DNA from 2 places in the Rufibacter sp. LB8 genome. Region 2 is predicted to be linked to the other one. Evidence: riboswitches for the same ligand, from Rfam matches in the RefSeq annotation. Region 2 holds a riboswitch; the other holds the start of a gene.
The links. Region 2 has a riboswitch for S-adenosylmethionine ahead of metH (methionine synthase). Riboswitches for the same ligand answer to the same signal wherever they lie in the genome.

Region 1: another riboswitch for S-adenosylmethionine. It lies ahead of IMY23_RS02315 (O-acetylhomoserine aminocarboxypropyltransferase/cysteine synthase family protein); the one in region 2 lies ahead of metH (methionine synthase).

Annotation. Positions count from the first base shown of each region.
Region 1 is NZ_JADALJ010000001.1:554,954-558,368, forward strand. Features, by position in the region: gene IMY23_RS02310 (phosphoribosylaminoimidazolesuccinocarboxamide synthase) at 1-500, opposite strand, end outside; SAM riboswitch class I at 1,121-1,232, shown strand; gene IMY23_RS02315 (O-acetylhomoserine aminocarboxypropyltransferase/cysteine synthase family protein) at 1,497-2,831, shown strand; gene metX (homoserine O-acetyltransferase) at 2,840-3,415, shown strand, end outside.
Region 2 is NZ_JADALJ010000001.1:2,370,713-2,374,127, forward strand. Features, by position in the region: gene IMY23_RS10020 (cyclopropane-fatty-acyl-phospholipid synthase family protein) at 1-595, shown strand, start outside; gene IMY23_RS10025 (hypothetical protein) at 735-1,247, shown strand; SAM riboswitch class I at 1,648-1,756, shown strand; gene metH (methionine synthase) at 1,839-3,415, shown strand, end outside.

The sequences.
Region 1 (3,415 bases), 1.8 Mb from region 2:
GCTTCTGAGACAATGCCCTGGCGCAGGATTTCTTCACGGGAAATGTCTTCGTCGTGGCCTTCGGCGGCTTTGGTGGTGGGGGTGATGATAGGCTCCGGGAAAGGATCGTTCTCGCGCAAACCTTCAGGCATGTCAACTCCGCATAAAGTACGTTTGCCGGCACTGTACTCGCGCCAGGCGTGGCCAGCCAGATAGCCTCTGATCACCATCTCCACTTTAAACGTCTCGCATTGCTTGCCTATGGTCACGTTGGGCGCCGGGTGGCTAATGACCCAGTTAGGCACCACGTCTTTGGTAGCCGCCAGGAACTTGGCCGCAATCTGGTTCAGCACCTGGCCTTTGTAGGGGATGGCGCGCGGCAGCACCACATCAAACGCCGAGATTCGGTCTGTGGCCACCATGGCCAGGCGGTCCTGGAAATAATAGACGTCCCGCACCTTACCCCTGTAAAAGCCGGTTTGCTGCGCGAATTCAAAATTGGTCTCTTTTAACGCTTGCATAGGAAAAGATAATGTGGCAAAGTTAGAAAAGGATACCAACCCTACAAGCCGATGCAGTTGTTATCAAATGATTAAGGTTTTATTTTCTGTCGTTTTCAAAGATTTCCGTTTTTGCCCTCGTTTCCGGAAATGAAGCCAAAAACGCATTTCAGAAAGGTCACGCCGTTCCGCGGAACGGTTAGTCTACTTTAAAACTGGAAAGCCACTTTCAGAAACAGGCATAATTTGAAAGCAGTATTGCTAGGATTGGTTGCTTAGCCTTTGTTGGTGTTTTCAGTTACAAGCAAAAGAAAGCCATTCCGTTTGTTGGTGATAATACCAACAAAGGCGGTGTGATTGCAAAGCCTACTTGCGTTTATGCCGATTCCCCGTTTTTGGCTTCATTTCTGAAAATGAGGCCGAAAACGGAAACCAACTTACACCAAATCAAATTAAGCTACAATCCTTTATAGCTGTAAAAAATGCTAATTAAAGTTAGGTTATGATATTGAATTGTTAAGCAATGGTTGGCTTGGTTGCGAGCATCGTAAAAAAAATATTCGTAAAAAATTTTAAAAATAATTTGGAGATTAAAAACTGGGGCCTACATTTGCAGTATCAAGTCAATTATTCCGGTAGTTGATTTATAAAGAAGAGCGGAGAGACAGGCTCAATGAAGCTCTAGCAACCTACTAAGAGGTAAGGTGCTAAGTCCTGATCCCAGATGACATATTGCGCTGGGGAATATAAATTGATACGAAGATGGAAAACACCCACACTCCCACTTCTGACAAGTACAAGTCGCTGCCACGCGTAGCGCAACATGGTTACACCCTTTCTTTCTGCGCCACGCTGGAGACACGAATGCCCATGACGGGTATTTGTTGCTGTTGTCGCTAATCCCCAATTCCTGCATTTTCTAGGGTTTTCCGCGTTTCCGCGACCGGTTGCGGCTATGCGTACCTTTCCCTAGTGTCTCGGTATTATCACATTTTTTAAAAGTAACCTTGTATTCTTATGTCAACTTCACATCGTTTTGAGACGTTACAGCTGCACGCTGGCCAAGAAATAGATCCTACTACCCGCTCACGCGCTGTTCCCATTTACCAGACTACGTCTTACGTGTTTGAGAACGCCGCCCACGGGGCCAATTTGTTCGCACTCAAGCAGTTCGGGAACATCTATACCCGCATCATGAACCCCACCACCGATGTGTTTGAGAAACGCATTGCGGCCTTAGAAGGCGGCGTGGCGGCTTTGGCCGTGGGTTCTGGGCAGGCGGCGCAGTTCATCGCGCTCAACAACATTCTGCAGGCCGGAGACAATTTTGTGACCACCAGCAACCTGTACGGCGGAACGTACAATCAATTCAAAGTGGCTTTCAAGCGCCTGGGCGTGGAAGTACGCTTCGCGAAAGATGATTCGCCGGAGGCTTATCAGGCGCTGGTAGATGAAAATACCAAAGCCATTTATTTAGAGACCATTGGCAATCCACGTTTCAACATTCCTGATTTTGAGGCCATTGCGGAAGTTGCCCAGAAAAATGACTTACCTCTTATAGTAGACAACACTTTTGGCGCGGGCGGCTATCTTTTCCGGCCGCTGGAGCACGGTGCCAATGTGGTGGTGGCTTCGGCTACCAAATGGATTGGCGGGCACGGCACCAGCGTAGGCGGCGTGATCATTGACGGCGGAAACTTCAATTGGGGCAACGGCAAATTCCCGCAGTTCAGTGAGCCCTCTGAAGGCTACCACGGCCTGGTGTTCTGGGATGTATTCGGTTCTGAAGGTCCGTTCGGTAACATTGCGTTCGCCATCAGAGCCAGGGTAGAAGGCTTGCGCGATTTCGGCCCGGCTATCAGCCCGTTCAATTCCTTCCAGTTGATTCAAGGCTTGGAAACCTTGTCGTTACGGGTAGACCGCACCGTGCAAAACGCGCAGGCCCTGGCCGAATGGCTGGATAAGCACCCGTTGGTGGACAGCGTAAATTATCCGGGTCTACCGTCCAGCAAATACCATGACCTGGCCAAAAAATACCTGAAACGTGGGTTTGGCGGTGTGTTAAGCTTCAATCTGAAAGGCGGAAAAGAAGAAGCCGAGGTTTTTGTGAACAGCCTTGAACTGGTGAGCCACCTGGCCAACGTGGGCGATGCCAAAACCTTGATTATTCATCCGGCCTCCACCACGCACCAGCAATTGAATGAAGAAGAACAAAAATCGGCGGGCGTGACGCCTACCTTGCTGCGCGTGTCTTTGGGCATTGAGCACCTGGAGGATGTGAAAGCCGATTTTGAGCAAGCCTTCGCCAAAGTGAAAGTACGTGACCTGAAGCTGGAGGCTTCTCTAAACTAAGAGTAACCATGTTGAAAGGCCGCGTTTTTGAATACAACTTTGAATTTCCGTTGGAGTCTGGGCAAACATTGCCCGGCTTCCAACTTTTTTACACCACCTGGGGCACGCTCAACCAAGACAAGAGCAACGTCATCTGGGTGTGCCATGCGCTTACCGGCAACGCGTTTGTGAAAGACTGGTGGGGCGAGCTTTTTGGAGAAGGAAAAACCTTTGACCCGGCCACCCATTTCATTGTCTGCGCCAACACGCTGGGCGGTTGCTACGGCTCTACGGGTCCGCTTAGTTTGAACCCAGACACCGGCAAACCTTATTACCACACGTTTCCGCAGCTTACTAATAGAGATGTAGCGCGGGCCTTTGATTACCTGCGCGAAGAACTGGGCATTGACCAGATTGATGTCTTGCTGGGTGGCTCTTTGGGCGGGCAACATGCCTTGGAATGGTCCATCATTCGGCCGGAGGCGGTGAGGCGCCTGGTGCAGGTGGCCTCTAACGCGCAGCAAACGCCCTGGGGCATTGCCCTGAATGAAAGCCAGCGCATGGCCATTGAGCAAGACGTAACCTGGCAATTGAACACCGATGAC
Region 2 (3,415 bases):
TCTGGCTCAGGAATATGAAGTACAGGTGTGGGCCGTGGATGAGGCTATTTCGGCCACGGCCAATTACAAGCGCGTGCTGGACGAAGGCCTTGAAAACCAGGTGTTCCCGCTGCAGGCTAATGCCCGTTCTTTGCCTTTCCCGGAGGAATTCTTCGACGTGGTGCTGGTCATCGACTCCTACACCTATTTTGGCACCGATGACAAGTACCTGCCCTACATCTGCCATTTTATAAAACCTGAAGGCTACATTGGCATTGTGGACGTCTGTTTCAAGGAGGAAATTGAGACCATTGACCAGGTGCCGGACTTTCTGCGCGAGGATTTTCAGGAATATTGGTATTACATCCATTCGGTGGCCTGGTGGCGAAAATTGTGGGAGAAAACCGGTTTGGTGCACATCACGGAGGCCAGCCTGCTGCCCGCCGCCGATTTGATACGCGAACACTACGTGAAGGACTTTGAGGAGCACGGGCAAAAAAAAGACCCTTTCGCGCGGGCGCTCAAAAAAGACAACCAGCAGACTATCAGTTTCTTCAGGATGATTGGCCAGCGCACCAGCAAAGAAGCCTACCTACAGTCTTACAAAAAAGCCTAAATTGCAGCCGCAAGCACGTTTCAACCGGAACCGTGCCACGCAAAAACACACCCGCGCCGGTAAAATATTTTCTGGGGTTAAACAGTTTTATAGGAGCACGCGCTTCGGCAACTGTCTTACCGCTTGAAAACAGGTTACCATGAAAAACAAGATTCTTATTTTTGCGGCGGCGGTGGTTTTGACTTGCCTCGGCCAGACGGCCCAAGCGCAGCAGGCTTCCAACCTGGGTGTGGGCGCGCGGGTGGGCGGTTTTTCCTCCGGCGTTTCTGTCAAGTATTTTTATCGCGAGAATGTGGCGCTGGAAGGCGTGGTGGGCACCAATTTCGGCCGAAAGGGTTTTCACCTGCTGGGCCTGTATGAGCTGCACGCGCCCGCGTTTAATGTGCGCAACTTGCAGTGGTTTTACGGGGCGGGCGCGCACGTGGGGTCGTACAAAGGGCGTTATTACCATGAGCGCACGTACGCCGGCTACAATGACTCCTATGACAAAACCCTCACCACCATGGGGATAGACGGCATTGTAGGTTTGGAATATAAGATTGCGGAGATTCCGATTCAGGTGAGCACTGATTTTAAGCCATTTTTAGATGTGAACCGAGACGGACTGTTTCTGCTACCCGACTGGTCTCTCACCGTCAGGTACAGTTTCTAATGCTTCCCCAAACCTACCAGAAGAGCCCCGCCTAGTGCGGGGCTTTTTCTATTAAGGCGTTTTCTGTTTTCGGCCCCGTTTTCAGAAATGAGCCCGAAAACGCATTCCAGAACCGTAGCGGCGTGGCACCGACACGACGTGTGTCTATGAAACGTGAACGGTTCTCTAACCGACAGACTTACAGCCAAAGCAAAGCTGCGAAATTGTGCTTTGATTAATTGAACTTGTTTTGCTGCGTAGAGCCACGTCGTGTCAGTGCCACGACGCTACGTTTTCGGCCTCGTTTTGGGAAATGAGGCCGAAAACGGAAATTCCTTTACCAAAATCAATCAACAACTAGCAAATAGCAATCAACAATTCTGTCCCTTGCAACTTCGGCCCTCACCGCGTACCTTTGCAGGGCTTATCAAGAAAGACGGAGGGATTAGGCCCTATGATGTCTTAGCAACCCAATTCAGTTGGGTGCTACTTCCTACCTGAGGCCCTTGCGGCCGATGGGGAGATGAGTGCAGGCCTTGCCTTACCCTACCCTGCACCCTTCCTCCTGCCCTTTCCTGAGAAGCAACCCAACCCTTTTGGTTTGCAAAGATGATGACCCGTATTGAGGAAGAAGTACAAAAGAGAATTTTAGTCTTAGACGGTGCTATGGGCACCATGGTGCAACGGTACAACCTCACCGAAGCCGATTTCAGGGGCGAACGCTTTAAAGACTTCCACAAAGACGTGAAGGGCAACAATGATTTGCTTTCCCTCACGCAACCCCACATAATCAAAGAAATCCACAGCCTCTACTTTGAGGCGGGCGCCGATATCGCCGAAACCAACACCTTCTCTGGCACCTCCATCGCCATGGCCGATTACGACATGCAAGACCTGGTGTACGAACTGAACTATGAATCAGCGCGCATCGCCAAGGAAGCCGCCGAGGAATGGACGGCCAAAACGCCAGACCAACCCCGCTTCGTGGCCGGGGCCATCGGCCCAACTAATAGAACCGCTTCCCTTTCTCCGGATGTCAATAATCCTGGTTTCAGAGCCATCACCTATGACGAGTTGGTAGAAGCTTACACGGAACAAGTAAGAGGTTTGGTGGATGGCGGCGTGGATTTGCTGTTGGTGGAGACCATCTTTGATACGTTAAATGCCAAGGCGGCGCTATTTGCGATTGACCAATACAGCCAGAAAACCGGCAAGCGCCTGCCTTTAATGGTATCTGGTACTATCACTGATGCCAGCGGCAGAACGCTTTCCGGTCAGACTGTGGAGGCGTTTCTGTACTCAGTATCACACATGCCGCTGTTGAGCGTGGGCTTTAACTGCGCGCTGGGCGCGAAGCAGCTACGTCCGCACATAGAATCGTTGAGCAAGGCGTCTACCTTTTATGTGAGCGCGTACCCCAATGCCGGTCTGCCCAATGCGTTCGGAGCCTATGACGAAAGCCCCGAGCAGATGGGCGCACACATCAGAGACTTCCTGGAGAACAACTTCGTGAACATTGTGGGGGGTTGTTGCGGCACCACGCCGCCGCACATCAAAGTTATTGCCCAGATTGCCAAAGAATTCCCTCCCCGCCCCTTGCCGCAAATTCCCGCGGTGCCCACCTATTCAGGACTTGAACCACTCACCGTTTTTGAAGGCTCCAATTTCATCAACATTGGCGAGCGCACCAACATCACGGGTTCCAAGCAATTCAAGCGACTTATTCTGAACGAGCAGTACGAGGAAGCCCTGGCCATCGCCCGCGGGCAGGTGGAAAACGGCGCCCAGATTATTGACGTGAACATGGATGAAGGTATGCTGGACTCAGAAGCCGCCATGACCTTGTTCCTGAATCTGATTGCCTCAGAGCCTGACATCGCCAAGGTGCCCATCATGATTGACTCCTCCAAGTGGAGCGTGATTGAGGCCGGCCTGAAGTGCGTGCAGGGCAAAGCCATCGTGAATTCTATTTCACTGAAAGAAGGCGAAGAACAGTTCAAGGAACAGGCCCGCAAAGTGCGCAGCTACGGCGCCGCCGTGGTAGTCATGGCCTTTGACGAACAAGGCCAGGCCGACAGCTACGAACGCCGCATTGAAATCTGCCAGCGCGCCTATACTATTTTGACCCAAGAAGTTGGGTTCCCGCCGCAGGAAATCATCTTTGACCCCAACATCCTCACTGTGGCCAC